4 regions of the Paenibacillus sp. FSL R10-2778 genome follow, and region 1 is predicted to be linked to each of the others. Evidence: riboswitches for the same ligand, from Rfam matches in the RefSeq annotation. Region 1 holds a riboswitch; each other region holds the start of a gene.

Region 1 (8,085 bases):
TACAACAAGAGAGTGATATTGCTGTTCTGAAGGCGGCGGATGAGGATAAACTGGAACAAGTCTTAACCAATTTACTCGATAATGCTTTTCGCCACACACAGGGTGGCAAAAAAATCACGGTTCATACAGGAACTTGTGTATTAGAAGGCCGTCGTTATCTTGAGATTAAAATTCAGGATGAAGGGGTTGGAATTCCACCAGAGGATCTGCCGTATATATTTGACCGCTTCTACAAAGCTGATAAGGCGCGTGTACGGGGAGAATCAGGTGGAACGGGACTTGGGCTTGCGATTGTTAAAAATATTGTAGAGTCGCATCACGGGACCATCTCAGCTTCAAGCAAACTAGGCGAAAGTACAACCTTTACGCTAAGACTTCCTGTCGAAAAACAGTAATTCCAAACACAATGTGTGATAGCGCCTCTGACAGCAGAGGTGCTTTTTGTTGAAACAAACACATTAATCTTGTTCATCGTGGAACATATCTTGTAGGTTTTGCTTGGGAGGGCATAGAATGATTTTATCTTTAGACCAAGGTACTACCAGCTCACGAGCCATATTGTTCGATACGGAGGCTAAATGGGTCTCACAAGGTCAATATGAAGTTAAACAATCCTTCCCCCATCCAAGCTGGGTAGAGCATGACCCTGAGCAAATCTGGGCGTCACAGCTCGCAGCGGCAAGAGATGCGATTGCGCGGGGTGGCATAGCAGTTGAGGAGATCTCTGCCATCGGAATAACCAATCAGAGAGAAACAGCTTTAATCTGGGATAAAATAACGGGCAAACCGATATACCCTGCGATTGTGTGGCAGGACAGGCGTACTGCAGAGCAATGTGAAGAACTTAAAAGTAAAGGGCTGGAGCAAGTTATTGCGAGCAAGACGGGCCTTGTTGTAGATGCTTATTTCTCAGCTACCAAAATCTCCTGGATACTGGATCATGTGGATGGCGCCCGAGAACGGGCGAATCGTGGGGAACTTCTAGCAGGGACGATCGACAGCTGGTTAATTTGGAGACTTACTTGCGGAGCCGTACATGTCACGGATGTTACCAATGCCTCACGTACGATGCTGTTTAATCTTCATGAACGGTGCTGGGATGAAGAGCTAATGGAAGAGCTTCGTATTCCGCGTGCCATCCTGCCAGAAGTAAGAATGTCTGGCGGCGAATTTGGAGTAGCAGACAAACAGTGGTTCGGGGCGGACATTCCAATTCGCTCTGTACTTGGAGATCAACAGGCCGCATTGTTTGGACATACTTGTCTAGAACCCGGCAGTGCCAAAAACACCTATGGTACAGGTTGTTTTATTCTAATGAACACAGGCACAGAAGCTGTAGCCTCCAGTCATGGCTTGTTGACCACTGTAGCTTGGGGTATGGGAGATGAACTCTATTATGCCCTAGAGGGCAGTGTGTTCGTGGCCGGAGCGGCTGTTCAGTGGCTGCAGGAGGGTCTTGGTCTTATAGAGGAGCCAGCAGGCTCAGAAGATAAAGCACGGGAAGTAGAGGACAGTGAAGGGGTTATCGTTGTGCCTGCGTTTACCGGACTCGGGGCACCCTATTGGGATATGTATGCCCGTGGAGCTATATTTGGCCTTACTAGAGGCACTACCTCAGGACATCTGGTACGAGCTACATTGGAGTCCTTAGCCTTTCAATCTAGAGATGTAATAGGAGCTATGGAAAAAGACGCAGGCATGCCATTGACCGGCCTTCGTGTGGATGGCGGAGCTGTGCGTAACGATTTGCTGATGCAATTCCAGTCTGATATCCTGGGCAGTGAGGTTACTAGAACAACCTATGCGGAGACAACAGCTTTGGGTGCGGCGCTTCTGGCCGGGTTAACGTCCGGAGTCTGGACACGTGCCCAGCTAGAGAGCTTCAACAAGGCTGAGAGGGTCTTCTCGCCTGAGATGGGTATAACTGAGCGGGAAGGTCGTTACAACGCCTGGAAGGACGCTGTAGCGCGTACCATGGGTTGGGAGAAGCATGAAGGATATCAGTGATAAAGGAGCTGTATATATCTATGGTTAACGGAACCGAATCTGATCTGCCGGGCGGACTATCTAAGCCGGCGCTTCGAGCCCTGCATGGGGCTGGATATGTTCAGCTTCAACAATTCAGCAAGCTTACTGAAGCAGAGCTTCTGCAGCTACATGGATTGGGGCCAAAGGCGATCGTCCTATTACGGAGTGCTCTCGCGGAAAAGGGGCTCACCTTTGCAAGTAAGTCCTGATGTTGCGTTCATATTTATATTAAAAAACGGCAAGCTTAGGTGAATCCCTAGCTTGCCGCTTTTTGTTATACAGCTCCTAATATTCAATAACAAATGCTACATTTTGCCAACCGGCGCCCACTGTCCAGAACAGGACTTTATCACCACGTTCGATCTTTCCAGTAGTTACAGCTTTATGTAGAGCAATAAATGGGCTGCTGGTAGAGGTATATCCGAATTCATCCCCTATGTATACCGCTACATTGCGATCAATGCCGACTTTCTCACACATCTCTAAGATATTAGGCAATGAAAACTGTGAGAAGCAGGCTGCTTTAATGGCTTCAGGCGCGATATTGTTGTTAGACAGTAGAGTACGAATAGACTCAGAAGCAGCATCTATACAAATGGAATTATCAAAAGGAATAAACTTCACATTAAACTCTCCAGCCGCTACACCTTGTTTACCCAGTTTAGCCAGGCCTGCGCACGGGAACTTGGAATTATCGCAAACACAAGGATCCGTTTGGTAGATAGAGTCAATGAAACCGACCACATCCTCAGCTTGTTCAAGAATGACTGCCGCCGCTGCATCACCGAAGTTAGCGTAATAGACTGGATCATTCTTATCGGCATGAGGGGTTACATAATCGGAGCCGATGACCAACGCTCGTTTAATCCTAGGATTCGCTTGCATCTGACGGCTAACCTGTTCCACAGAAGCCGTCATACCCGCACAATTAGCATTACTGTCAATGCAGATCGTATGGGATGCGCCTTTGATCAAACGGTGAATCATTAATGAGTTGGTAGGAAAGATATACTCAGGAGTTTGACTTGCATAGGCAATAAGGTCGATATCGGCACCTGTGAGACCACTTTTCTCCAGAACATTCCTGGCAGCCTCAAAAGCCATCGTAAGGGAATTCTCATCCGCATCCTTAATACTATACCGTGTAATACGACCTAATGCGGATAATAGACCTCGAATATCAATGCCTTTTTCGTCAAAATGCTTAATGAAAAAGTCGTTACCAACTATATTGCTGGGATGATAGATATCAATGCCTTTAATACGAATTCCGGTCATAATACGCCTCCAGGAAAGCAGTAAAATGTGGCCTACATATTAAGATTAAAAGATCTAGACTGTAACCGCAGAAATGATCTCGATGTTATCGAGTCCAGCTTTACGGCCAAGACGGGAAAGCTGCATTTTGAGGATCGGGTTATTTTCAAGCGTTAGATTTACTTTTACAAATCCATCATTCTTAAACATTACAAAGCAGCTTTCTAAAAGAGGTACAACATCTGGTGCAGTTACATTTAGCTTTCTGCAGTCGATTTTTAGTTCATAGTCAGCTGGAGTAATTGGATTGATAGTTTGTTGATAAGCTTGAATAGATTTTAGACCATCTTCTTCAGAAAATGTTCCATCTAACTCAATGTTAATAACCTTGTTTGTAGTGTCTGTCTTCAAAACGAAACTTCCCATGCCTAAATCTCTCCCATAGATTGAATTTGTCCAAAACAGTTCGACTGCAATATCCAGCCATGTATATCCATTTAGCTGTTTTATAAAAGTCAAAATTCGACACTATACAGCAAGTAATGGGATATTCCGACTCTATTATAGGCATATTTTTCAAGTGTATGCAATAATAAAGTCGAATTTTGTATATTGTTGTCGAACTGTTGGGTTATTGGATTTCTTCTATGGTTGCAAGCAGGATATTAAAAGCTGTGATGATTCTAGGTGCCCCTATAACGGGTACTAAGTGTAATAGAATACCTTTAAGCTGTTCTACTGTAACTCCAACACGAAGGGCCATGACATAATGAACGCCCAACTGTTCGAATTGACCCATTGAAATTAAAGATGAAATGACTGCGATTTCCTTCCAGTCAGGGGCTATAGTATTACGTTGAAAAATATCGCCATAGGCATTCCCCATAATAAATTCAGCCAAGTCAGGGAAGTGGTCTTTAATTGGAGCTAGTGCTTTTGCGCCATAGTCTCCTGATAGATTCGTGAAGTGGTTGAGACCACTGTTGATATTTTCCTTCATGGTTAGCCTCCTAGTTTAGGTTCAAAGTACGGTGTGCAGTCGGAGGGACTTCATCACGGTCTGTTAGCAGTTCAATAACGGCAACATGGTTTAGAGCTACCGCATCTTTAATTGCAGCTGTGAATTCATCCGCAGTCTCACATTTGTAGCCTTTAGCACCTAGAGATTCAGCGAATTTCACGGCGTCCATTGGTACTTCATATAGAGTTCCATCGATACGACCTGTGGTTTTCTCCATACCCTTAAGAGCCATATCTAGTTGCTTATTATTGACCACGATAAAGATGACAGGGATATCTTTGCAGACAGCGGTGTTAATCTCAGCGCCGAGCATCATGAAACAACCATCACCTGTAATGCAGAGGACAGTTTCTTCAGGAGCTGCAACTTTTGCACCAATAGCCATGCCGATCGAATTACCCATGCAAGCAAAATACGCATCAAAAACAAAGCTGCCCGGTTTCTTAACCTTGTACCATTTTGCAGCGTGGAATCCATGACTTCCATCATCAACGAAAATTGAATTATTATAAGGGATCAAATCACTTAAAGTACTCATTACCGAAGCAAGGGAAAGATTCTTGAGGGTTGGAAGCTCTTCTGAATAATCCGTATCGGCCAAAGCCTCACGTTTGGTGATTGTGCTTGGGTCAATATGATTTAGGCAGTGCACCAAATTATCGCGCAGGTCCCCGGTGACCGGTATCGTTTTGGACAATAGTATTTTTCCGACAAAGGTTGGATCAATATCAAATTGAATTAAAGTTGCTGGATGATTCTCCCGTTTAAGATTACAGATGGTCATATCACTTAAACGTGATCCAAGCACTATAAATAAATCGCTTTTATTCAATAAATCGTCCCCGTGGGTCGAACCGCCAACGCCAATAGGACCATGATAGAGTGGGTGATCCCAGACTATAGCCCCTTTTCCACCAGGAGATGTTACTACAGGAATATTAAAAGTTTCTGCGAGTTGAACAAGCTCTTTATGTGCTCCGGAGCGGTTAATTCCTTTACCCGCAATAATCAAAGGATTCTTAGCAGCTTGAATAGCATCGATGACTCTATCGATATTAGCTAGACTAATTAGAGATTCTCTTTCTGGGATTACTATATTGCATTCTTCCAATACTTCAGTTTGTACATCAAAAGGAATACAAAGATGAACAGGACCCCGTTTGGTCAGGGCCACAGAAATCGCATGATTAAAAATAGTACCGAAGTGATCCCCACGTTCAACCAATTTACTGAACAAGGTGGCAGGTCTGAACATATCAGCTAAATCAGCCAGAAAAGAGGTGGAGTCCTGACATTGAGGAATTCCAAGCTCTGTAATGGATTGGTGGCCGGTAATAAATAGGACAGGTAGGTTGTTAGCTTTCGCGTGTGCTGCTGCTGTAAGCAGGTTAGTTCCCCCAGGACCCGAAGTACCAAATGCTACGCCTAGGTTACCCGTTTTCAGCGCATACCCTGCTGCTTCGAATCCGGAGCTTGCTTCATGTCTGCCGGGAATAAATTCAATACCGTAATCCACCATCTTTAGAACAATTGGACAAATGGATTTGCCAATGATCCCAAAAGAATGTGTGACTCCAAGGTTACGTAGTGCTTCCGCCATGTAATCTGCGACTGTCTTCAAAAGAAACACCTCACAAGTTTTTTGATATATATTAGTTATTAATCTACCGAATAGATACGATAGATCAATATACTCAAAAAGTAAAAACCTGTGCTCTATAGTAAGCACAGGTTGGTGGCATAAGGCGCCGCTAAGACTGAACAATAGTTCAGCCGTCCTGGTTCCTCTGCAACCTGGCAATCATGGCCTCAAACGAAAAAATGAGGCTGTAGATCCATGGTTTTGCGTCATCCTCTTTCGAGGATTTTGCCAATATTAATTTATAGTTGATAAGAATAATTTTCCTTTACAATATATTCCTCATTAATTTTTGTCAACATAATCCGCTAAAAAAACTCGAAATTTGACGAAAGTCTTGTCCAAGAGATGAAGTTTTGCCTCGCGAAAAAAACTGCCACCTAAGACTCAGCTTAGGTGGCAGTTGATAGTTTTGAACTAGAATTTAAAGATATGAATGGTTTTTTGCAGATTAAATACGGCCTGGGTCATTTTTTCCGTTTCTTCTGCAACAGACTGCAGGGCATTAATCTGTTCATTCATAGCCGCCGATACCTCTTCCGTGCCAGCAGCAGTTTCTTCGGTGATTGCTGAGATATTCTCAATTGCACTGGAAATTTTCAAGGCACTTTCTAGCATAAGATCACTCTCCGCAGAGAATGAAGAGATTTGCTCGGTAATGTACTGCACGCTTTGTACAATTTGTGCGAAAATATGGGCAGATTGAGTGATCATTTCATTCTGAACCTGCACAACCTCTTCATTGATGGCAATATTATCGATGGCTTGTTTAATATCTGACTCAATGCTGCGGACCAAGCCGAATACTTCTTTTGTGGATGCCGTAGATTCTTCAGCAAGCTTGCGGACCTCTTGAGCTACAACGGCAAAACCCCGACCATGCTCTCCGGCACGAGCAGCTTCGATGGAGGCATTCAGTGACAGCAGGTTGGTCTGCTCAGCGATCTCTGTGATGGTCTTGGTGATCATCGTAATCCCGCGGGCATTTTGTGAGAGAGCTTCAATAGTATCAGCCACTTTTTGTGTAGCCTCTATGTTTTTACGCATGCCTTCAGCCTGTGTATCTACGGATTGGCGCCCTTGCTCAACAAGTTCTAAGGTATGTATTGAACGTCTGTTCATTTCTTTGGTGGAGTTCGTATAATTGGATACTTTGGTCTCAATGTCTTTAATGGATTCTGTCATATCAGCGATATCCGTAGATATTTCATTTGCACCAAGAGCGAGCTCAGTAGAAGAAGAGGCTACTTGTGCCATGACAATTTTCAGGTTCTGGTTCTTATCTTCGATTCCGCGGCTTGCATCCATAACTTGACGGGTGATCTGCGATGCATCGGTCAGAATCTTCTTGAGCTTATCAATCATTGTGTTAAAGGAGCGGCTTACGTCACCCATTGAGCCATTTTCGTCCGCTCTGCTAGTGAAATCGCCCTTCGAAATACTGTGAGATACATTAGCAATATCATCAAAAGATGATGTAAGCGTTCTCTCCACGAAGCGAGCAACAGGTAAAGTCAGACCTGCAAGAACAACTACTAGTATAATTCCTACGAGAAATTGACCTAGAATCATTAACGTAACTAAGACAGGAATAGCAAACAGTGCGGCAACGAGGTAACATCCGGCAACAATTCTTTGTTTTAACGGAAGTTTGTGCATCCAGCTCATTGGTAAAATGTCCCCCTTATTAAATTTTATGTAATGGTGTTATTATAGGGGATTTATAGGTCATTGGTCTATAGAGAAGTGTCATAAATCTTCTTTAAGTAGTAGATATTTAGAATTCATGTCAAAATTCCTCATATATTGTGGAAATTGTTTTAATAGCAGACTTTACCATCCCTACTAGTTCGATAGGAGCTAAAACAATAACTGAAGGAGAGAAAGAGAGTACGATACGACAGGCAGATTCTATAGCATTAAACTCGGCCTCCACGTTCATCCACCCAGTATTAGCAGAGGGTTCTACTAAAGTTATAGTTACATATCTTTCACGCTGTAATTCTTTAAGAATAGACTCATTCACCTTTAAGTTCACTACATATTTTGGCAGTGCTGCTTTAAAAGCTAAAGTCGATTGTTCCCAGTAGCTTTTTAAATCAAAAGCCTCAGGTCTGACAAATGATTCATAAGTTGCGTC
Region 2 (8,085 bases), 2.9 Mb from region 1:
AATAGCACTTATTTTGACGAGATCTATCATGCGCGAACAGCTTATGAATATACGCACGGGATTGTGCCTTACGAGAATACGCATCCACCGCTTGGTAAGCTGTTAATTGCCATAGGTATGGAGCTGTTCGGGGTCAATCCATTCGGCTGGCGTATTATCGGAACATTGTTCGGAGTTGCCATGTTACCTCTCATATATGTAATGGCGCTTCGTTTGTTTAAGAAAAGCAAATACGCCGCCCTCGCGGCAGGATTGTTTGCACTGGATTTCATGCATTTCACACAGACAAGAATCTCCACGATTGACGTATACGGAGTATTCTTCATTATGTTGATGTTCTATTTTATGCAGCGGTATTACACAATGAATTTCTACAAGCAGCCTTTAAGAAAAACATTAATTCCGTTATTCTGGTCTGGCTTATTCTTCGGAATCGGCGTAGCTTCGAAATGGATTGTGCTCTATGGAGGAGCAGGGCTGGCCATTATGCTGGCTATCTCCCTTTTTGAACGCTACAGAGAATACCAAGCCTCCGGACGCCTGCTGGCAGAGGGGAAGATTAAAGACAAGGAATTGCTGGGCACCTGTCGTGAAGCAGTAGATTCTTTTTGGAAAAAGACTATTATTACGTTGGCTAGTTGTATCGGGTTCTTTGTAATTATTCCAGTAATTATTTATAGCTTATCTTTTGTGCCGGGGTTATCTGCATCAGCAGAGGGCTTCACTATAAAAGGTTTGATTGATTCCCAAAAGAATATGTACAACTACCACAGTCAGCTTGTAGCTACACATCCCTTTGCTTCCTCATGGTGGCAATGGCCGTTTATGAAGAGACCGGTCTGGTTCTTTAGCGGCGGTGAAGGTTTGCCGGAAGGTCAGGTCAGCAGTATAGTGACTATGGGGAATCCTCTTATCTGGTGGACGGGTATTTTTGCGATGCTGGCAACACTGTGGATTACGCTGAAACGTAAAGATAAGAATCTCTACATGATTTGGATTGCCTTCTTCTCGCAATATGTTCCGTGGATGCTTGTCCCAAGAGAAACATTTATTTACCATTATTTTGCTATGGTGCCATTTATGATTCTTGGTATTGTATATATAATGAAGTTGCTGGATACTAAATTCCCTGAGGCCCGTTACGTACAGTATGTCTATGTAGCTGTTGCTTTGCTGCTCTTTATTGCTTTCTACCCGGTACTGTCAGGGATGCAGGTCAGTGGAGATTACGTGAAAGATATGCTGCGTTGGTTCCCTACTTGGGTTTTCTAGGATTTAATAAAAATCTATAAAATAAGTTTATGCATGCAGCGTTATTATGAAGTGTAGATGGATGTAACGCTCCAAAAAGCTTGTAGGAGGAATAAAGGTGAAAGCCAGATATAGTGTGATTGTACCCATGTTCAATGAGGAGCAAGTAATTAGCCATACTTATGAACGTTTGAAAAAAGTAATGGACGAGTGCGGCGATACTTATGAGCTGGTCTTCGTCAATGACGGCAGTCGTGATCGTTCCGCCCAGATGATTCGGGAGATCTGTGAACGAGACGAGCATGTCAAGCTGATTGACTTCTCGCGTAATTTCGGACATCAGGTAGCGATTACAGCTGGCATGGACTATGCCGAAGGTCAAGCGGTTGTTGTTATTGACGCTGATCTTCAGGATCCTCCGGAGGTCATTCTGCAAATGATCGAGAAGTGGAAAGAGGGCTACGACGTTGTATATGCGAAACGCCTGAAGCGCCACGGAGAAACGATGTTCAAAAAGGTCACCGCGAAGCTTTTTTACCGCCTGCTCAGCAGTATGACAAGTGTAGATATTCCTACGGATACAGGCGATTTCCGTCTTATTGACCGTAAGGTATGTGATGTCCTGCGGGGACTTAAAGAAAAGAACCGCTATGTCAGAGGTTTGGTGAGCTGGGTTGGCTTCAAGCAGACTATGGTGGAATATGAACGGGAAGAACGTTTTGCCGGAGAAACCAAATATCCGCTGAAGAAAATGATTCGTTTTGCGTTAGATGGCATCACCTCTTTTTCACATAAGCCGCTTAAGATTGCTACGTATATTGGATTCTTTCTTTCATTTTCTAGCTTTCTCTATTTATTTTTCGTCTTGTTCCAAAGGATATTTTTCACCTCCTGGACGGTTCCGGGCTGGGCTTCCATTGTAGGTGTCAATCTGCTCTTTAACGGTATTGTTCTGATGCTGTTGGGTGTGATTGGGGAGTATATCGGACGGATTTATGACGAGTCTAAAGATAGACCGCTATATATTGTTAGTGAGACTAAAGGCTACCAGAACGAAGAACAACTGGACCGCCGGAAGGACCACAATGATGTCAGATAAGAACTTGCGCGCTGCATTCATACAGTTCCTCAAATTTAATGCCGTAGGTTTGCTCAATACGCTTATTGATTTTGTGATTTTCACATTGTTGAATTCACTAGGGATGGTATACGCATTGGCGCAGGTGATCTCCTATAGTGCAGGCACGGCGAATAGCTTTATTTTGAATAAAAAAGTTACCTTTCGTGATCGCAACCGGGGGAATAAAGAAGGCTTCGACCGCGTACAGCTGGTCAAGTTTATCGTGCTGAATCTGGTAGTGCTCGGAATATCACTGTTGTTAATGCATCTGTTGACAGACAAACTAGGTATTCAAGTCTTGATCTCCAAGGTGCTGGTTACCTTTATCACGGTGATCATCAATTTCTTTGGAAGTCGTAAATGGGTATTTTAAACATTAATTTCAGGCAGAAGGAGTTGCTATGCTTAAAGGCAAGTAGCTGTTTCTGCTTGATTTGTATATAACCATAGAAATAATATACGGAGGTGAATAACATTGCGTAAATTCTCCTATCTACTCATACTGGCTGGGATACTTATCATGTTATATCCGACAGCTAACGAGTGGTACAACGACAGGCAGCAGGAGAAGTTATTAGAAACGGCTGAACTAAGCACTGCCGATAGTACTCCCCAGCCAGATCTGAAGAGCAGGTATGCTGAAGTTACTCAGCTGTTAGCAGAGGAATCGGTTCTGGATGCTCAGGCACAGCCCCAACCCCAAGAGACAGAAAAGCCTGAACCGGAGATTGAAGTCGGTGGCAAAGTAATCGCATTAATTGAAATCGATAAGATTGATTTGAAGCTGCCTGTATTAGAAGGGGCTACAAAAGCTAATATGAAACATGCTGCAGCCCATATGAAAGAAACGGCACCCCTTGGAGAGATCGGGAATGCTGCAATCGCGGCGCATCGGGCTCGAACTACGGGTCGTTTGTTTAACAGATTGAATGAGGTTGTTGTGGGGGATGTTATCACGGTAAAGACTAGTGATCAGGTGTTTAACTATGAGGTGTATGATATTTCTGTTGTAGATCCGAGTGATGTCTCCGTTCTTGACGGGAATGACAAGGATAAGATTGTTACTCTGATTACATGTGATCCGCTAGTGAATCCAACGCATCGGCTGATTGTTCATGCCAAATTAACAAAATGAGAATAGTGAATGACAAGAAAACACAAATACCGGGAGATATTTATAAAATAATGGGTAATCTAGTAAATTAGGTCTTGTTCACAACTATAAATATGATAGTATTATACTATGAAAGCTAAACACGATAACGGCAAACCTTCCGAAAGGTAGGGACGCAAAGCTAAAGGGCCTTTTCCCGAAAGGATGGCAGCCAGCTACCGAATGAAGAGGCTTTTTTTGTTTGTTTCAAATGGATTCTATCAATTATATCTAGTAAAGCTAGAACAGATAGAGCTTATACGATAACGGCAAACCTATCGAAAGGTAGGGACGCAAAGCTAAAGGGCCTTCCCGAAAGGATGGCAGCCAGCTACCGAAAGGAGTTTTATCCGTGAAAAAGGTTTATTTTATGCTGGTGGCGTTGTTCGTCCTAATGACTTCAGTTCCGGTAAGTACAGCTCAAGCTGCAAGTGCAGATGCCAGCTGGTTGATTACATCCAAAGTGGCTCAAGGTGTTATTGGTATTAACTATGATATTCCGAAAGATAAAAGAATCAAACTCATGATCACCAAAGATAACAGCAGCTATACATATAACTTGTATGCTTCTGGACAAGCTGAGGACTTCCCTTTGCAACAAGGAAATGGGACTTATAAGGTTTCTGTTCTGGAGAACACAACCGGCAATAAATACAAAGCATTATATTCCGAAGTAGTAGACGTAACCATGAGTGACTCGAATTCCGTATATTTGGGCTCCGTACAGAATGTGAAATGGAGTTCTTCTGATAAAGCGATTGTCAAAGCTAAACAATTAGTACAAGGCAAAACAACAGACGAAGAGAAAGTTAAAGCGATCTATAACTATGTAGTTGCGAATGTACAATATGATTACTCTCTTGCTAATAGTGTAACTACTGATTATATTCCAAGCATCGATAAGACATTGACTACTAAAAAAGGGATTTGCTATGATTACGCTTCTCTTTTTGCCGCAATGCTGCGGAGTGTAGATGTTCCTGCTAAGTTGGTAATGGGGAATACAAGCTACGTTACGCAATATCATGCCTGGAACGAAGTGTTGCTTAATGGGAAGTGGGTTACCATTGATACTACAGTGGATGCAGGACTTGCAAAGAGTGATAAGAAAACCGATTTAATTAAAGCCTCAAGCAAATATACTGCGGCAAAATACTATTAAGTTCGTCGCTAGAAACATAACTCTATTAAATAAACAACTAGCTTAATTATTAAGCTAGTTGTTTATTTTTATATTAGGGGTTGCTTTTCTATTAATAGTTGGGGTATTATAGGTAAGCGTTGTTAGACAGCGTACAGGCGATATAGACGAGGCTGATAAAAAGCTTCGAAAATAAAGCTTGCATTTCTGAAGATAACATGATATATTATAAGAGTTGCTGCTGAGACATTAAACGGCGCCAACGAGAACTTGATCTTTGAAAACTGAACAACGAGTGAGTAGGAAATCACGCAAGTGAAATCCAAAATTAGAGAATTAATTTTCTCGTCAGATGTTTCAAAATGAGCATATCGCTCTTTTCAATACTAATTGGAGAGTTTGATCCTGGCTCAGGACGAACGCTGGCGGCGTGCCTAATACATGCAAGTCGAGCGGAGTTATTTTGAAAGCTTGCTTTCAAAATAACTTAGCGGCGGACGGGTGAGTAACACGTAGGCAACCTGCCCTTCAGACTGGGATAACTACCGGAAACGGTAGCTAATACCGGATAATTTCTTTTTTCTCCTGAGAGAAGAATGAAAGACGGAGCAATCTGTCACTGAGGGATGGGCCTGCGGCGCATTAGCTAGTTGGTGGGGTAACGGCCCACCAAGGCGACGATGCGTAGCCGACCTGAGAGGGTGAACGGCCACACTGGGACTGAGACACGGCCCAGACTCCTACGGGAGGCAGCAGTAGGGAATCTTCCGCAATGGGCGAAAGCCTGACGGAGCAACGCCGCGTGAGTGATGAAGGTTTTCGGATCGTAAAGCTCTGTTGCCAGGGAAGAACGTCCGGTAGAGTAACTGCTACCGGAGTGACGGTACCTGAGAAGAAAGCCCCGGCTAACTACGTGCCAGCAGCCGCGGTAATACGTAGGGGGCAAGCGTTGTCCGGAATTATTGGGCGTAAAGCGCGCGCAGGCGGCTATTTAAGTCTGGTGTTTAAACCTTGGGCTCAACCTGAGGTCGCACTGGAAACTGGGTGGCTTGAGTACAGAAGAGGAAAGTGGAATTCCACGTGTAGCGGTGAAATGCGTAGATATGTGGAGGAACACCAGTGGCGAAGGCGACTTTCTGGGCTGTAACTGACGCTGAGGCGCGAAAGCGTGGGGAGCAAACAGGATTAGATACCCTGGTAGTCCACGCCGTAAACGATGAGTGCTAGGTGTTAGGGGTTTCGATACCCTTGGTGCCGAAGTTAACACAGTAAGCACTCCGCCTGGGGAGTACGGTCGCAAGACTGAAACTCAAAGGAATTGACGGGGACCCGCACAAGCAGTGGAGTATGTGGTTTAATTCGAAGCAACGCGAAGAACCTTACCAGGTCTTGACATCCCTCTGAATCTGCTAGAGATAGCAGCGGCCTTCGGGACAGAGGAGACAGGTGGTGCATGGTTGTCGTCAGCTCGTGTCGTGAGATGTTGGGTTAAGTCCCGCAACGAGCGCAACCCTTAACTTTAGTTGCCAGCAGGTAATGCTGGGCACTCTAGAGTGACTGCCGGTGACAAACCGGAGGAAGGTGGGGATGACGTCAAATCATCATGCCCCTTATGACCTGGGCTACACACGTACTACAATGGCCGGTACAACGGGAAGCGAAGCCGCGAGGTGGAGCCAATCCCATCAAAGCCGGTCTCAGTTCGGATTGCAGGCTGCAACTCGCCTGCATGAAGTCGGAATTGCTAGTAATCGCGGATCAGCATGCCGCGGTGAATACGTTCCCGGGTCTTGTACACACCGCCCGTCACACCACGAGAGTTTACAACACCCGAAGTCGGTGGGGTAACCCGCAAGGGAGCCAGCCGCCGAAGGTGGGGTAGATGATTGGGGTGAAGTCGTAACAAGGTAGCCGTATCGGAAGGTGCGGCTGGATCACCTCCTTTCTATGGAGAATCGTTCTCTGCAATGAGGACATTCAAATCGGAAGCTAAGCTTCCAAAACTCAGGTTTAGGCCTGTTACTCACTCGTTGCTCAGTTTTGAGAGTTTAAGCTCTCAAGTAAGACTTGATCCTTGAAAACTGGATACCGAAACGAATTTGCGTTTTAGAACATCTTTTAGCAACTTGTGTAAACAAGTAAATGTTATTAGTGAGATGATTCCAAAGAGAATGTCATCGTATGATATTTTCCTGCGGAAAAATCAAGGTTAAGCTAATAAGAGCACACGGAGGATGCCTAGGCGCCAGGAGCCGACGAAGGACGTGGCGAACAACGAAACTGCCTCGGGGAGCTGTAAGCAAGCTTTGATCCGGGGGTGTCCGAATGGGGAAACCCAGCTGTGGTAATTCGCAGTTACTCATACCTGAATACATAGGGTGTGTAGAGGCAGACCAGGGGAACTGAAACATCTAAGTACCCTGAGGAAGAGAAAACAATAGTGATTCCGTCAGTAGCGGCGAGCGAACGCGGAACAGCCTAAACCTAAGAGCTTGCTCTTAGGGGTTGTGGGACGTCTCACATGGAGTTACAAAGGAATATGGTAGGTGAAGAGGTCTGGAAAGGCCCGCGATAGAGGTAAAAGCCCTGTAACCTAAACTGTATTCTCTCCGAGACGGATCCCGAGTAGTGCGGGGCACGTGAAACCCCGTATGAATCCAGCAGGACCATCTGCTAAGGCTAAATACTACCTGGCGACCGATAGTGAAACAGTACCGTGAGGGAAAGGTGAAAAGCACCCCGGAAGGGGAGTGAAATAGAACCTGAAACCGTGTGCTTACAAAAAGTCAGAGCCCTATTAATGGGTGATGGCGTGCCTTTTGTAGAATGAACCGGCGAGTTACGTTTAACATGCAAGGTTAAGCCGAGAAGGTGGAGCCGCAGCGAAAGCGAGTCTGAATAGGGCGAATTAGTATGTGGACGTAGACCCGAAACCGTGTGATCTACCCCTGTCCAGGGTGAAGGTGCGGTAACACGCACTGGAGGCCCGAACCCACGTACGTTGAAAAGTGCGGGGATGAGGTGGGGGTAGCGGAGAAATTCCAATCGAACTCGGAGATAGCTGGTTCTCCCCGAAATAGCTTTAGGGCTAGCCTCGGTATAAGAGTAGTGGAGGTAGAGCACTGATTGGGTGCGGGGTCCGCAAGGATTACCAAGCTCAGTCAAACTCCGAATGCCATATACTTATTGCCGGGAGTCAGACAGTGAGTGCTAAGATCCATTGTCAAAAGGGAAACAGCCCAGACCATCAGCTAAGGTCCCCAAGTGTGTGTTAAGTGGGAAAGGATGTGGAGTTGCACAGACAACCAGGATGTTGGCTTAGAAGCAGCCACCATTGAAAGAGTGCGTAATAGCTCACTGGTCGAGTGACTCTGCGCCGAAAATGTAACGGGGCTAAACACACCACCGAAGCTATGGCTA
Region 3 (8,085 bases), 2.7 Mb from region 1:
GGTACGATCCTTATTCAAGGACTACGTCATGTGTGGAAAAATATAGGCGCCCGATAACCGCTACCTAGCGGATATCGGGCGCTGTCTACGTTCAGGACTTATTTTACATATCGACTTATAAAAGCTGTTACTACATCTGTATACCCCGCCTTATCCGTATCATAAGACAATCCATGCCCCGCTTGCGGCACTATGAGCCTCTCTTTTGGACTCTGGCATGCCTCATACAATTCATTCATCATAGCAAAAGGTACAAAGTTATCCGCATCCCCATGAATAAAAAGAATCGGAGCCTTCGCTTTCCGCACTTGTTTTAATGCAGAGGCTTCACCAAAGCCATACCCCGCCTTCAAGCGGGTGATTAGACTTGCACTTTGAACGAAAGGGAAACTTGGCAAGCGATACATGCGTCGTAGTTGGTAAGATAATTGTGCTTTTACTGAGGTATAAGCGCAGTCCGCAACAATAGCTTTTACCTGCGGCGGAAGATCTTCCCCTGAGGTCATTAGCACTGTAGCACCACCCATAGAGACACCGTGAAGCACAATTTGAGCACTAGGCCCAGTCTTTTTAATCATGTATTCAATCCATTGCAAATAATCTTTTCGTTCCGGCCAACCAAAACCAATGTAATCCCCTGCGCTATCTCCATGCCCTCTTGCATCGGGAATTAGGATGTTAAAGCCTAAGTTCTCGTAGTAGATTTTGGCGTACGCCCCCATATCCTTTGCTTTACCTGAATAACCGTGGGCTAGAATGGCTGTGCGTCCCGCAGCACGATTAGATCGGAGTAAGTAACCTCTTAGTTTAAGTCCATCTGCAGATACGATCTCAATATTCTCGAAGCTCTGGCGAGAGACCCAATCCTTCCCCTCCCCCCAAGAAGCTCCGGCAACCGGAGGATCAGCCTTCAGATTAGGATTATTACTTAGAAATACCTTTGGCGCTCGTTTAATAGCAATACCATAGAAGAAAAATCCCACATAGATTAGAATCCCTATGATGATTACAGCGCTAATAATGAACCATATCAATTCGCCTTCGCCATCCCCTCTTCATTTCCTTTGCAACAAGAGTATACCATCTACTTAGAATGCACCAAACTATCGCAATCATGACATACAAATAGAGCCGCCATCGGAACACTCCCGAAAGCGACTCTATGTTGATCTACCCTTTATTATTTATTCTTTTTGGAGAACTTGGTTCTCATTAATAATCCGATAAGTGCAAAACCTAAACCTGCTACATAGTAAGGTGCAGGACTTGATTCACCCGTTTTTGGCAATTCCTTCACAGGTGGCTTTCCTAATGGGATCGTATCGTCCACTACGATGATTTCATCAGGTGTTGGTGTTGGCGTTGGTGTCACTGCCGGTACCGGACCTAATGGGATCTCATCATCATCAACAAGTACTTCTGTGCTATTCGACGGTGTTGGTACTGGCGCTGGTGTCGGCGAAGCTACAGGCCCAAGCGGCACAGGATCTTCTGCAAGAACTATAGTGCCAATTACGGATGATGGCGTTGGTGTCGGGAACACCGGAGTCTCTGGTGTCGACGTTGGTGTTGGTGTTGGTGTTGGTGTTGGTGTTGGTGTTGGTGTTGGTGTTGCTTCAGGCGTTACCGTCGGTGTTGGTGTTGCCTCAGGCGTTACCGTCGGTGTCGGTGTTGGCGTCGGCGTTGCCTCAGGTGTTACCGTCGGCGTTGGCGTCGGTGTTGGTGTCACTGTTGGCGTTGGTGTTGGCGTCACTGTCGGCGTTGGTGTCACTGTCGGCGTCGGCGTTGGTGTCACTGTCGGCGTTGGTGCCGGTGTTGGCGTCGGCGTTGGTGTTGGTGTCGGCGTCACTGTCGGCGTCGGTGTTGGTGTCGGCGTTGGCGTTGGTGTCGGCGTCGGCGTTGGCGTTGGTGTCACTGTCGGCGTTGGTGTTGGCGTTGGTGTCGGTGTTGGCGTCACTGTCGGCGTTGGTGTCACTGTTGGCGTTGGTGTTGGTGTCACTGTCGGCGTTGGTGTTGGTGTCACTGTCGGCGTTGGTGTCGGCGTTGGCGTCACTGTCGGCGTTGGTGTCGGTGTTGGCGTCACTGTCGGCGTTGGCGTCGGTGTCACTGTCGGCGTCGGTGTTGGCGTCGGTGTTGGTGTCGGCGTTGGTGTCACTGTCGGCGTCGGCGTTGGTGTTGGTGTTGGCGTTGGTGTTGGTGTCACTGTCGGCGTCGGCGTCACTGTCGGCGTTGGCGTTGGTGTCACTGTCGGCGTTGGCGTTGGCGTTGGCGTCGGTGTCGGCGTTGGCGTTGGTGTCACTGTCGGCGTTGGCGTTGGCGTCGGTGTCGGCGTTGGCGTCGGCGTTGGTGTTGGCGTCGGTGTTGGCGTCACTGTCGGCGTTGGTGTCGGTGTTGGCGTCACTGTCGGCGTTGGTGTCGGTGTTGGCGTCACTGTCGGCGTTGGTGTTGGCGTCGGACATGGTGTTGGCGTCGGTGTCGGCGTTGGTGTCGCTGTCGGTGTTGGTGTTGGTGTCACTGTCGGTGTTGGTGTCGGCGTTGGTGTCACTGTCGGCGTCGGCGTTGGTGTTGGCGTTGGTGTCACTGTCGGCGTTGGCGTTGGCGTCGGTGTCGGCGTTGGTGTCACTGTTGGCGTTGGTGTCGGTGTTGGCGTCACTGTCGGCGTTGGTGTCGGTGTTGGTCCAGGTTCATCACCATCGTATGGATAGTGGTGAAATTCACCACCACCAGTACCTTTGAGTGAAGCCGCCACTAAAGTACCGTTAATCTGACCATTAATAAAATCAACATGAGCATAGGGGGCAAGTATGCTTCCCATTACACCTATGCCTGCCATATCAAGATACGCAGCTTGGCTAAAGTTAAGCAAAATTTTCTTGCTGTTCAACACGTTATTAGGTAGAAATCCGAAGTTTTTCATTTTTACGTTAGAACCATCAATATTAATAATTGCAGTAGATCCTGAAGGAACATTTATTGTAATTCCGTAGGTATTAGAGACGTTATCTCCTGAAACATTAAAAACATTGACCGCAGGATCTGTACCTGTCAGGATAAGGCTGCCATATTGGTACACTGTTGTTCCATTCGCCGGCAATGCTGCAAGTTCTGCTGATTTGTCCTTCAAAGACTGACCTACTGCTGAAAAGTCAATCGTACTCCCCTGTCTTTTTGTACCACCCTTGAGGAGCGTTACATTCCCTGAAAAATCTCCCCCGTGCACGATATTCCCATAAACAGTACCTCCGTTGAAAGTAAGATTCCCTCCAACAACAAGTGTGTCAGTCAGGGAAACCTCTGCAGCGGTCAACCTATCTCCAACACTATAGTTGGTTAAGTTAACGTTACCTCCAGCAGCAAACCTTCCTTCCGTATCCGAAACTGTTGTTATATCCCCTAGAATAAACACGTTGTAGACCGCTGCAATTCCCAATGTAGAAGAACTACTTGCTCCAGCAACTCCAGCTCCCAATGAGGAAAGCCCACTACCTACCGTCAAAATCCCAGCTAATACAAGCGAGAGTAACGGTTTTATTCTTCTTTTCAAATGGCACACCTCCTAAAACTATGATTTATATTAATCAGAATAATTACCAGAAACTCTAAAGGACCTAACAACAAAAAAGACCGCCAAAAAGAAGTGAAATTCCCTTCTCATGGCAGTCGGACGGTCATTGTGCCTTTAAGACACTTTAGACTCCTGGACTTTGCGTCCCGCCCTTTCAGACGGTTTGCTATTATCATGACTATATATATGTATTACACTGCAAGTCCAGAACTGGTAGCTGAAGCATTCTATCCAATAACAGTCTATGACTTTTAATACTTTTGAATTAATAACAGTTTAGCGCCCGACACCCACAATTGTCAATCAATTCCTTTCGATAATTCCCCGCATTAGTACCACACAAAAAAAGCGCCTGAAGGCGCTTCGCATAAGGTTTTTCATTAAATTTTAAAGTAACTGTATATAGCCCAATATGGATATCCATAAGGGAATACTCAGAATTAAACCAAAAAACAATCCACGCTGGAGGCTGCCCTCTTTTTCCATCATAATTCTCCTTTATTTGCGTTCGATACATTAATTTTTATTATTACAATTTTTAATATAATTTATTCTTCGTTATTTAGTTGTGAATTTAATCACATTGGATAAGCTGTTTAGAAATACCATTGATTATTTTTGGAATATCGGGGTAGAATACGAATATACGTTCCTATTAGAGGTGATGAGATTCATGCATAGAGCAGAAAGCAGGGACAACATGCTGGTGAAATCTTATTTATTGCTTCCGATGATTTTATCAGCTTTCGAACGGGACTCCGCCATTTTATCTACACACTTACGAACACCCGCCCCTTATCTGGAGGTGCTTGGAACAGCTGCTGCAGTAGCTACAACAGATCTAAGGGATGTTCGTGCAGAAATGAGAAGACGGGGAATTAAGGTGTATGAGCAAAACAGACTTAATACTGGAATTGAAGCCAAGTATATATGTCGTGGCTATCATGAACGAATGCTGCTGTTGAATGACATTGTTGCGGCTCAAGCTGCCATCCATATGCGCAGATACCTAGGGCTGGATATTTCATCTTTTAAGAGTTACGAAGAACAGTACCAGATTAAGTAAAGCTGTATAGAAGCCGCTGCGCTCTCTCCCCCCAATCAATTAGTGAACAAAAAAATAGGCCTTACCATGGGAGTTGGCAAGACCTGAGAGAGATATACCACAAAACACTGGGGGGTGTTTGGTGTCTCTAATATATACCTCGAACCTGAAAAATAGCTGATAGGCACATAAAAATTACATTAAAAATATTGTTCGCCGTTCAGAAGTGATTAGAGTGCTCCCACAAGCTTAGCCGACCTTTAGCTGGAATTGGATGGCTTAATGGATGAACCCCTTCAAGCTTCCAGGCAAACCGTCCTTCACTATAGTCGCCAAAATCATATTCATTCCCATTGATCCATTCCCTTAAATCCACCTCTGGAGTAACCACATAACATCCCGCGAGCTGACCTGTAGCAATAATAGCTCCTGTCGGCAAATTATTCGCTGTATAGCCATGTTTCGCCAATACTGATTTGTAAGGTTCCTGTTCACAAATCTTTTTGTCAATCCTCATTCCGGCATGGATGCCTAACTCGCCGCGGTAGGCTGTTCTCCATGAACGAGTTTCAAACTCTTTTTCACCAAGAGCAATTAAGGTCGCCCAAGGCTGCCGTATTGTTATACACCGCATGATATTTATCCCCTTTGTTTATGTTGGACGTTTGTCACGGATGCCACGGATCTCGATCTCGCGTTGTGTAATCTTGTTCACCTTGACCTGATAAATAATCCCAACCGTTTGGTCGATACTCATTTCCATCATTGATCGCCTCTAAAATAAGAACATTTATTTTTATTATATACAAACAAAAGTTCTTATGAAAATATCAATACTACAGACATTCACCTGTAACTCCCCAGAATCAATAAAGGTCGTCATAATGGAAAGGCTGCTGTTTATTCTTATATTGGTAATGTACTAAATGCTATGCCTGTGCAACCGATTTTAAACTAATGTCGTAACCACTGGAGGGGAAGGTCCATGATTCAAAAACCACGTACTACTATTAAATGGACTCTTATTTTTGTTTTTTTGTTATTCGTCACCGCCTGTAGTAAGAATAATGAAGTTTTGAAAGGAATTGTACACACAATAGATGTAGAAAATAAAAGAATTTTAGTAATTTCTGAATTAAAAGAAGAAGACTTGAACAAGGAATACAAGGAGATTCTCGAATCTAATGAGTACTCTCAAGCCATTTGGGTAAATAAAGTTGCACCTTCTAAATATAAAAAAGGCGATGAGATTAAAGTATTTTTTGAAGTAAGTGATGATTCATTCCCTGCACAAGTTACCGCCAAAAAGATCACCAAAATCAAGAATTGAGCAAAAAGAATAGAATCTACTATAAAGAAGCGGCGTCTCCAAAAGGGACGGCGCTTCTTTATAGTAGATTTAAAGAGAAATCAGAGTATATAATATGGAATATTATATACTCTCAACATCTCTGTTACGGGAATTTCCGAAGCAGAAATACCCTTCCGAATATTTACTATGAATAATCTATCCCGGACTAAACATTTACATAATCTGAATATAATAATTCCGGGACATTCTGTAAACGAAAAAAAGCTCACCAGCCGAAGCCAGTGGGCATAATCCCAAGCATTTGGGAGTTCACTCTTTGTTGGAATTACTGAAACCTTACGATGTAACAACTATAGGAGCTTATAACTTCAGGCAATGTACTATCTCCACAACAAGTAAGCTTTCAACAAGATGCAACAGACAACTATACTCATAATGGTTTCCCAATTAATTCTCCCTGTTCAAAAAGCATCTCAATCTGGTGAAATACTAATAACATTCAGTAGATTGGAGGTTTACCATGACAGAAATTGATGAGAGAAAATGGGGGCAGCAGGATCCTATCAAAGAACCACAAGATCGTTATGAACAGTTTTTAAAAGTTGTATCACTAACCTTTGTGAGTGTCACATTCACTATTATTTTCACTGAGATAAAAATGGGCAACTTTCCCCTTAAGCTCATTTTCTTTATTATTGGACAATTCCTCATTTATGGATATGTGATGAAGAATCTGTCCAAGACCTCAGAAAAATTCAAAAATTCCTGCAAGAAATTAAAAATAAAGCTACCCATTCTCTACATTTTATATTTCTTGTTTCTCTTCTATATTGGGCAACCATATTTATAAAATTACTCTGTGCAAAAAAGTGACCCCACCAACTTCCGGCAGGGTCTAGATCTATATTATAAGGGGGTTATGTAATTACTATAATCCTCTTAGCTTAACTAAGTATGAAGCCCGTCTAAAGATTTGCTGAATTTTTATTATTTTTATCGAAACCGATCAAACAAGGTAACGTATCAATCTTAATTTCCAAATTACTACATATACAAAATGGAGGTGTGTATAAAGATGAAAATATTCAGTCTATTGCTTGTAGCATTGTCTTCCATTGGAGTAGTTGCCACATTCGGATTTTCAACATTCAGCTTCATCACAGGAATTATAGGAGGGCTTATTGCAGCATTTGCAATTTCAGGTTACTTGCAGTCTGTCAGAAGTGATTACCCCAATGAGAGCTATGTGAATAAGCAAGTTAAGTATCAATCGAACTATAATACTTGGTAACAAAAGCCCCACCTTAAACTGGTGGGGTTTTTCATATTCCCAAACACTTGTAAAATCACTTTGTAATATTAATGGTAGAAGAAACAAAAAAGCGCGACTCTCCAAATTTCAAGAATCCGCGCCACGTATGGTTTTTTGGGATGCTGGTGAAGGGAATTGAACCCCCGGCCTACGCATTACGAGTGCGTTGCTCTACCCCTGAGCTACACCAGCTTAACGCTGTTTTTCTGCCAAACAAAAAATATTATACAACTTTCAGCCAGAAACGCAAGCCTATTTCTCCCTGTTTTCCGCCCTCCTAAACTGCTAATCCACCTGTAGCTTACGCTCCACAGACTCTAACTTTCCACGGCTAGTAGAGGGTTTATCGCGGCGGTCGTCTATTTTAAGTGAGGTAGAGACACGTTCTGCACCTGCGGCAAAAGGAGACTCATGCAAAGCTTCTACCGCGGCAAAAATGCGTTGCAGAGGCCCTTCGATGATCGTACCCATAGACGTAAGTTCATAAGTAATCCCTTCTACTGTCTTCAGCACCCGCTGCATATCCGCAACATAGCTGCTAAGACTGGTACTGCCTGTTCCAATTGGAATAACTGTAACTTCAGCAATAGGCATGAGAATACCTCCTCGAAATTTTATAGTAGCTGTCTCCTTCCATTGTAACAATTCCACCGCTCTGTCACAAACTAAGCAATATTATCCTCCCTTATCTCTTCTATTTCTTCTGATTACTTCAAAATATGACTTTGGGCTAAGAGTATTTTCTCATGAGCAAATTCTAGGGTCATCTGCACTATATTTATGGACTCTTTGTGGCATCTTTTCGGACAATTTATGAATCATTTCGCATCTCCCTGTGGATCAATTGTGGA
Region 4 (8,085 bases), 2.0 Mb from region 1:
AAACTGGCGAACCATGGTTATAGAGACCACAATCCGCCTGCTTTCTTGGGAATTTAATTATTATCAATAAAAGAAATGATTTGCACGAGATTACCTGCGACTTGGTAAGTTAACCCCAGCATGTAAGTTCCTTTCTCCCCGTTTGATAGGTCAATAGTGAACACATCCGGATTAGCAGCCCATTCCTTCATATCAAACACAATTTCTTTAGATGTTCTAGTGTTTCTTACCCCAGCCGAATTAGGGATCACTTTGCTGCCATCGAGCCCTTTCACCAGATTGGCCACTTCAACTACAGGTCCCTTAAATTCTCCTACCTCTACCATTTGTGGGTCGGCCAATAAGCTCGTTAGTTTAGTTAATCCTTGTAATGGGGAGAAATCTGTAATTTCATTTCCAGTAATATCAAGTGTCTCTAGGTTCTTCGCGTACTGCAAACCTCCCAAGGATCTGGCTCTTCTGGTTTCGCTGGTTAACGTTGTAAGGTTATACATATCACCTAATGTTAATTCTCCAGTTACGCCCAATGTAGTCTTGATCGAAGCACTTAAATACGGGTCCGCCACAGTAATCAGTTGCGTAAGATCTATTTGGACCAAACCTTCGGTTGCTTGTTGCAACGCTGCTACAGCTTCGTCTACTTCACTTTGCGTAACAGAAGAGTTAGCCAACACTGTCTCTGCTGTCGAGAGGCTGGACGTAAATGCCGCGATGCTCTCAGGTGTGAAGCCTTCTAGAGAAATTGCTTTAGCCGCTGCAATCGCCTGTTCGAGATCTCTAGTGAATAAGTGATCTCCATTCGCGAAATGTAGTTTGGCTCCACCCCATGTAGCATGGTCAGATCCGTTGCCATTTCCCCCGTCTGTGACGACTAATTTCAGTTCTTTTGCTTCATTAATATCCAATTCGATGAATTTCTGCGGATCTCTCGAACCCATGACCCCACTATCGAATTTCTTCTCTCCATCGACAAACACCTCAAAGCTCACCGAACCAACAGAACCGTACATTTGTCTATCTACACCTACATAGGAAGTGAAATAGTCCGCGTTTTTGTCGCTTAGATTGTATACAATCGTCGAGTTAGAGTGCGCTCCAATTCCTCTTTCATAGGACACTACCTGATTGTTCTCATCTGTTAATCTCAGCGTATTTGCACTAATAGATTTATCCTTCAAAGGTGCAGTATAGCTGTTCTGAGTAGAATTCCAGTCGTAATCCGTCAGATACGTAAAGTCCGTCATGTCTACTACGGCTATAGTTCTAATCTTCGTGGTCGTATTTCCATCACTATCTGTTACTGTGTAAGTGATTGGATACTTTCCAGCCCGGTTGAATTTAACTTGCTCTTGGCCTGTGACCTTCACTTGAGCCGTCAAGTCACCGTCTTCCGAATCCATTGCGGAATAGCTTTCACTGATATCAATCGCTTGACCCACTTTGGTTGAGACAGATTTAGGTATGGTAAGCTCTGGTGTATTGTTCAAGATCATAAACTTCGCATCAGCAAAATCACCGTGATCTGAAGCATTTCCGTTACCTGCATTATCTAACACCAGCCTCAATTCACTTACACCCTTAACAGGTATCCGCGCAAGCTTGGCTTCTGTACCAAATTTCATCAGTCCGCTGTTATAAACCACTGCCCCATCGGCAAAGATTTTGAAAATTACACTGGAGTTGCTTTGCTCAGGGATATTTCTGTCAACCCCTACATACGTTTCAAAATATTCATAGTTTGCACCTGCCAGATTATACACGATTTCAGAGCTGGCATGGGTTCCTAAGCCCTTAGCGAACTCTTTGACCTCGCCATTTACCAGCAGCTTAATCGGATTGTTAGAGCTAGCCTTATCTTTTCGAACCACATTATAATCCGTTTTTGCCGATTGCCAATCTATATCACTCAGGTATTTACTAGCGCTGTATACAACAATCTTTCTGGCCTGCACAGCGGAGTTCCCATCTGAGTCTGTAACTGAAAACTCGACGTTGTAAGTCCCTGTTTTGCTTGATGTGAATCCATTTGAATGCACTTTAACGGCTCCAATTAAGTTACCATCTTCCGTATCAAAAGCTGTTACATCGCTCAACACATCAAATTCGCTGTTCAGCTTAACGAAGGTTGTCTCTTCCGGTACTGTAATGGTAGGTTTGCTTGAATTATTCGAGAACTTCGCATCCGCCCATACCGTATGGTCTGAAGCATTGCCATCCTTAGCATCTGTTGTAACCAGCTTCACCTCTCTTGCGCCAGTCACAGGGATTTTCACAAATTGATGTTCTGTTCCTGCCCGGAAAACATCACTCTCAAATTTCTGTTCTCCATCCACATACACTGCAAAAGTAGCCGAGGAAGGTTTCCCTTTCATGGCTTGATCAATCCCAATGTAGCTTTCAAAGAAGTCGTAACCCTTACCTTCAATATCGTAAACTACCTCAGAGTTGGCATGAACACCAATCCCTTTCGCGTACGTCGCAGCCAACCCTTGGCGAACAAGGGTTATGATTCCTCCGGAAACGGCTTTATCTTTCTTTAATTCACCCCAGCCTACAACGACTGACTTGGCATTGAGATCGGAAATATAGGCGTAGTCGCTCGTTACCGTAACCTGTGTGGTTTTCGTTTCCGTAACCCCTTCGCTTTTCACTTCATATACAATTTCGTAGTTGCCTTTTTGCGTTACATCAACGTTATTGGCTTTCAGAGAGACATCTGCAGTAATATCGTTTCCTAGATAGTTAGCCGCTTTTACATAGCTCATCGGATCAAAGGTTTGATTAAGCTTTAAAGTGAGCTGATCTTCAACAGACAAGGCTGGCTTAAAGGCTTTAACCTGTACGGGCTTCAGTGGGTTCAGCTTTTTATCATAACCGACGATCTTGTACGTATAGTTGATACTCGCATCTACATTCTGATCCACAAATTGCTCAGTTCCTGTAAAACCAACTAACACATCATTTCTATACACTTCATATCCTAAAAAGTCTTGCTTAAGCTCTTTATCTATACTGAAACTTAACGTGTTCGTTCTATCCGTGGTGTTAGGTGTGATATTAACCTTAATGGCCAAATTTTTATCCGCTATTCCAGTTCCCTCATAATTAATCACCGAGTTATTTAAATACCATAACTTTTGCGGTGCCGGATACTTGGCTACTTTCGCTTTTGTCTCAGGATTCACAGTGAAGCCATGTCTGGCAAAATAGCTGCTTAAATCTAATCCCAGTACTTCGGAGGAGAACTCCACCAAATACTGCTGCTTGGAATTGTCACCGTTGGTAAGGGTGACCTTCCGCTCCCGATATAGCTTGGTCAGCTCTGTCCAGTATCCCGGATGTGCCAGCTCCAGCTGCCAATAGGCTCCGAGTTGTGCAAATAAGCCCTGCTGATTCATAACCACTTTATTTTCTTCGAGGACATATTTATAGATATCTGATTCATACGGTATACGATTATCTATCGAATTTGCCGCGACAGACATAAACATAGACACCATATTATTAGTTACTTCGCCATATTCCCGTTCACCCATAGCCAAGCGATGCCCAATTTCGTGATTCAGTCCCCAGCCCGGATAGGCTTTATTAAAATCACCTAACATGGTTCCTACTGTTCCAAGTTGGATCCCTGTATGATCTCCCGCTGCATACATCGCACCATAAGGCTGCATTAATCGAATATTCTCACGAATTAGCTTGGCATCATGAATCTCACTACTGCCATCCAAGCCATAGAAGGAAAAAATACTCTTCATCCAGGTGTCATACCCAGTTACGGTGTCCAGCGGGTTATTTCCTTGCGTAATATATTTGTTGTACGCCTCCGTCGCCGTTCCTGTGAAAATAACATGATCGCTGGCCATTTCTACCACATCTATGAGTTTACGATCTTGAACATTTGGATGAGCCGCTTTATCTTCGTCCAGTCTTTGTTTGTATGTGATTAAGAAGGTTTTGAATTGTTCTGGATCCGTGGTCTTGGTCATAAAAGGAATCTTTTCTAAACCTTCGAAGCGGATCAATGGCGCTTTCCCTTGTTCCTCAGCTGTATATGGATTGACGATATACACTGTACCGCCCTTAGTCACTTCATGTGCATAATAACTATTCGTAGCAAATTCAGGAACGGTTATAATGTTCTTACCTGGACGCAATTGCACACCTCTAGCCCAAACATTCCAAGCGGCCTCTTGTTGAGAAAAGACTAAAGAAGGTAGCTTATCGTTAGAAGCTGCGTCCACATAAACGTTGATCGTATCTCCAGGCATTGCAACGAGACCTGTAGGCTGGTTGTTCGTACCAAAACCAATTCTCAGGTTTTCCTGCGCATGCTTTTTCATATCTCCACGTTGTTCCGCCTCAATGATGGTGCCTTCGGTTTGAACTTCACCATTCACTAGCTTCTTAGCTAAATCCAAAGAATCTTTCAGGATTGGATAGAGCGGATGTACTTTTGCCGCTTCTTCTAATTCGTTGATTGCTTCGACGCTATTATAAGCAGGCACAACCGCAATCATCGTTCCATCTGTGAAAATACCATTTACAGCTTCGCTTACTTTATCTTCTGTATAAAATCTAAATTCAGCCGCAAAAGGTCTGTTGATATTAGCTTTTGTGAACTTAAATTTTAATCTTTTAAACTTCGTCGGTTCGAATTTAAATTCCAGAAAGTCATTGGTACTAACCGCGGTTCCGCTAGATACAAGTTGGAAGGTCTCTCCTTTACTCGTCTCTGATGCATAGATTTCAAAAGCCTCTGGGAATCCTTTGCGGTTATCTCTAGCCAAAAAAGCCACTCTGTCCAGCACTTCCGCTTGCGCTAGTTCAAACACGACTTCATTCGTGAAGCTTGCATCATTGTTTTTGTTCGTTTCCCAATGCGTAGTGGGCTGGTCATCCAGCATATATTCAGGCTTCGTACCTGAGTAGCTTCCACCGTTCACCGTTACTTTTGATACGTTTGCATTCGGCATTCTATAAGCTTGGCTATAGGCATTTTCATAGGCTGTTCCATACCCTTTTAGCTTCGAAACCTTGGCTGCCGTTGCCTCTACCTGATGGTTCTCCAAAAGGATCTTTGCATTCTCTATCTCTTCTTTAAACTGCGCATACAGTGGATGTGCCTGCACTTCATTCTCTAAAGCTGTTAATTTCTCTGCCGTATCAAAGGCAGCACTAACTTGGCTCAAGGTATCATCAGTAAATAAATTTTTCATTTTAGCAGAGACACTATCCTCTTTATAAAATGAAAATTCAGCCGCACTCGCCCAATCTTGGTTCGCTTTTTTGAAGACAAATTTAAGTCTCTTAAATGCCGTAGGTGCGAACTGAATCTCCACTACATCACCGGTTGAGCCTGTATATTCTCCAGAAGACACGAGCGTAAAATCACCCGCATCGGTAGTGGAGCCGTAGATATCAAATTCTTGAGCAAAACCTTTACCTTTCGCACCGGATTGCCTAGCCGCGTATACCATTCTATTTAATTCAGTGGACTCATTGAAAACAAACACAACCTCATTCGTAAACGTTGAACTATTCGGTTTGCCAGTCTCCCAATGCGTGCTCATATCCCCATCCATAGCCTTAGCTATAGGCGAGCCTGAGTAGTTACCACCGTTATTTGTGATGGATTTAATATTTGCTGGATTCATTCTAAAAACCTCATTATAGGCATTTAGAGCATCCTTGCCGTACAGCTCAAACGGAATAACCGAAGCGTTGCTTAATAAGTTAACCTTACTTTGCGCCACTTTTTTTGTTACATTTACCTTGCTTGCCTCACTTGCTAAAGCATAACCTGCCTCACTCGAAAAACTGGCCAACATGGCCGCCGATGTAGCGATCGCAATCATTTTCTTCATCTCTTCTTACCCCCAGATGTCATATGAATCTCTCCAGTGCCCAAAAATGGGCACAAAAAAAACTACCCCAAAAGAGTAGCTTGATTGCGTATAAAGTCGCCTAAAAATTAAGACTTAATTTTTATTAAACCTTAACAAGCATAAACGCCTTCGGCGTCCTATAAGGACGGTAAGCGTTTAAGCGAGAAATATAAGATATTAAGTATAGGTGTATAACTTATACTTAATATCTTATATTTTAACAAAAAGCGTTACACACTCTTTGGCAGCTGGCTGACAATAGTTATGATAACCTTAGTCCCTTTAGCTTTGCGTCCCTACATTTCCATAGGTTTGCCTATGAAGTTTCGAATACATTCAAAGAGTAACATAAGCCTAGATCGGATCGCATGATTAATTGGTATGAAATGAATATAGGTAATTGCAATTAGTTTTTCTTATGTGATAGATATTATTTATCGACCATCCCGGAAGAGAAGGGCATCCTTTAGGACTGTAGGTCTACTTAACTCCCCGATCCAAACAAACGCCGGAACCAATTCCACACATCGCCCGTGACGGGAATTAATCCGAAACCATGTTCGCCAACTGCGATTACACCATATGCCCATTGTCCGATAGCTATGGCACCCCCAGCGATCCTGCCTATCGCTATCGCACCAAACGCCGTATCCCCTATGGCGATGGCCCCCAACGCTTTTTCCGCGATTGCGATCGCTCCTACAGCCACGCCTGCAATCGCAATCGCTCCCACTGCGAAGCCAAGCCAGCTAAGTGCTATTGCTCCGATCGCTAACCACATTCCCAGTGATATTGCTCCTAAGGATAATACGCCCACGCTTATCGCACCTATGGAAATCAAGCCGACAGCTACATCTCCAATAGCGATTAATCCAACGGCTGTCTTCACACGGGGTTTACCTCCACGACCATACGCTTGACCTGAGTATCGCCCTAGATTACTGCGAATACTGATGACCGGAAATGAGGGAGAAGGCCATTGATAATCAATCTCTCGTCCATCAAAGCCCCTAGAATCTGCCCAGCGCGTTACAAATTGATGCCATTTCATATCCATCCCGTCCCCCTTTTCAATTACCTAAATTATACAACCCCGGGGGTTGGCTGTACTCAGACTCTGACCTGAAATTCATCTCATCCTCTGGACGGATATATACTCATTAGGATTACTGTTTGGGAATAGGATCAGGCTTTCCAAATAAATATCCCTGAAACAACTGATAACCACTCTGCTTAAGCCATTCAAAGTCCTCTCTAAACTCCACACCTTCTGCTAAAGGAACGGATTGGATTTCTAAAGCTTTTTCTAAAAATTGCTTTGCTATTTTCTGTTTGTTCAGATCGCTGGACACACCCTGAACATATTTCATATCCAGCTTCATGTAATGGGGTTTAAGCTCCAATAACATCTCGATCGTGCTGAAGCCCTCACCAACATCATCTAAAGCGTATTCAAATCCCCGATCCTTGTAATATGTCAAAATAGCTTTCAAATGAGCGAGATCATCCACTTTCTCCGTCTCAACAACTTCAAAGACAAAAAGAGAAGGATCGACGCCTAATTGATTGGCCAGTTCAACGGTTGATCTTAAGCAGAACTCTGGAGCGTAGATCGACGTTGGGATAAAATTAATAAACGTTTTTTTATTTAAGGGTGCAGCATATTTTACAGCCGTCATTCTACATAACCGGTCTAAAGCATATAAACGCCCACGATTACGTGCCGCCGCAAAAATCTCATTAGGATAGATAAGAGATCCGTCTTCTTTTTTAAATCTGGATAGGAGCTCGTATGCAAAAATCTCTTCCCTTACGTTCACAATCGGTTGGAAGTAGCAAGTAACAAGACCCTTAGTGATAACCTCATCAATCCACTCCATATCAAGTACAGTGGGTAATTCGGATAGGGGTCTCCATGTTTGGTCATCTATACGGAATTCAACCTGCTCCGACTCCATATGGTCATTACAGAAATCCAGAAAATCCCGCACCCCAGCCTCCTTAATTGTAATCACATTTTCTTCCACCTTATGTATCGTATTACTTCTACTCAGGTGATGAATAACCTCAGGTAAAACCCTAAGATTAAGCTCACCATGAGCCTTGATTTCAAAATTCAGATCTCTTACTACACAATGATTACAAGCCACATTCATAACCCCTTTAATAATCAATTCTCTGAAAAAGATCCCGGAAC

What was found. A riboswitch is a leader RNA that binds a small molecule or an ion and turns the genes downstream of it on or off. The one in region 1 is predicted to bind cyclic di-GMP.
Region 2: it holds a riboswitch for cyclic di-GMP, as region 1 does, so the genes downstream of both, NST40_RS03225 (transglutaminase-like domain-containing protein) here and NST40_RS21705 (thiamine pyrophosphate-binding protein) in region 1, are expected to answer to the same signal.
Region 3: it holds a riboswitch for cyclic di-GMP, as region 1 does, so the genes downstream of both, NST40_RS02455 (choice-of-anchor A family protein) here and NST40_RS21705 (thiamine pyrophosphate-binding protein) in region 1, are expected to answer to the same signal.
Region 4: it holds a riboswitch for cyclic di-GMP, as region 1 does, so the genes downstream of both, NST40_RS30230 (NPCBM/NEW2 domain-containing protein) here and NST40_RS21705 (thiamine pyrophosphate-binding protein) in region 1, are expected to answer to the same signal.

Annotation. Positions count from the first base shown of each region.
Region 1 covers NZ_CP151956.1:4,793,189-4,801,273, reverse strand. Annotated here, with positions in the region: gene NST40_RS21735 (ATP-binding protein) at 1-395, shown strand, start outside; gene glpK (glycerol kinase GlpK) at 514-2,007, shown strand; gene NST40_RS21725 (DNA-binding protein) at 2,028-2,237, shown strand; gene NST40_RS21720 (ketoacyl-ACP synthase III) at 2,314-3,306, opposite strand; gene NST40_RS21715 (hypothetical protein) at 3,361-3,711, opposite strand; gene NST40_RS21710 (carboxymuconolactone decarboxylase family protein) at 3,917-4,285, opposite strand; gene NST40_RS21705 (thiamine pyrophosphate-binding protein) at 4,296-5,936, opposite strand; cyclic di-GMP riboswitch class I at 6,092-6,188, opposite strand; gene NST40_RS21700 (HAMP domain-containing methyl-accepting chemotaxis protein) at 6,363-7,613, opposite strand; gene NST40_RS21695 (YafY family protein) at 7,735-8,085, opposite strand, start outside.
Region 2 covers NZ_CP151956.1:730,423-738,507, forward strand. Annotated here, with positions in the region: gene NST40_RS03205 (phospholipid carrier-dependent glycosyltransferase) at 1-1,272, shown strand, start outside; gene NST40_RS03210 (glycosyltransferase family 2 protein) at 1,370-2,350, shown strand; gene NST40_RS03215 (GtrA family protein) at 2,337-2,744, shown strand; gene NST40_RS03220 (class D sortase) at 2,847-3,506, shown strand; cyclic di-GMP riboswitch class I at 3,626-3,708, shown strand; cyclic di-GMP riboswitch class I at 3,783-3,863, shown strand; gene NST40_RS03225 (transglutaminase-like domain-containing protein) at 3,877-4,686, shown strand; rRNA gene NST40_RS03230 (16S ribosomal RNA) at 5,053-6,610, shown strand; rRNA gene NST40_RS03235 (23S ribosomal RNA) at 6,873-8,085, shown strand, end outside.
Region 3 covers NZ_CP151956.1:550,123-558,207, reverse strand. Annotated here, with positions in the region: gene NST40_RS02460 (alpha/beta hydrolase) at 99-1,034, opposite strand; gene NST40_RS02455 (choice-of-anchor A family protein) at 1,181-3,544, opposite strand; cyclic di-GMP riboswitch class I at 3,653-3,743, opposite strand; gene NST40_RS02450 (hypothetical protein) at 4,239-4,631, shown strand; gene NST40_RS02445 (ASCH domain-containing protein) at 4,831-5,244, opposite strand; gene NST40_RS02440 (DUF3221 domain-containing protein) at 5,596-5,940, shown strand; gene NST40_RS02435 (hypothetical protein) at 6,443-6,772, shown strand; gene NST40_RS02430 (hypothetical protein) at 6,998-7,213, shown strand; tRNA gene NST40_RS02425 (tRNA-Thr) at 7,355-7,426, opposite strand; gene NST40_RS02420 (MTH1187 family thiamine-binding protein) at 7,520-7,828, opposite strand.
Region 4 covers NZ_CP151956.1:6,753,382-6,761,466, forward strand. Annotated here, with positions in the region: gene NST40_RS30230 (NPCBM/NEW2 domain-containing protein) at 54-5,867, opposite strand; cyclic di-GMP riboswitch class I at 6,129-6,215, opposite strand; gene NST40_RS30235 (hypothetical protein) at 6,373-6,939, opposite strand; gene NST40_RS30240 (EAL domain-containing protein) at 7,055-7,903, opposite strand.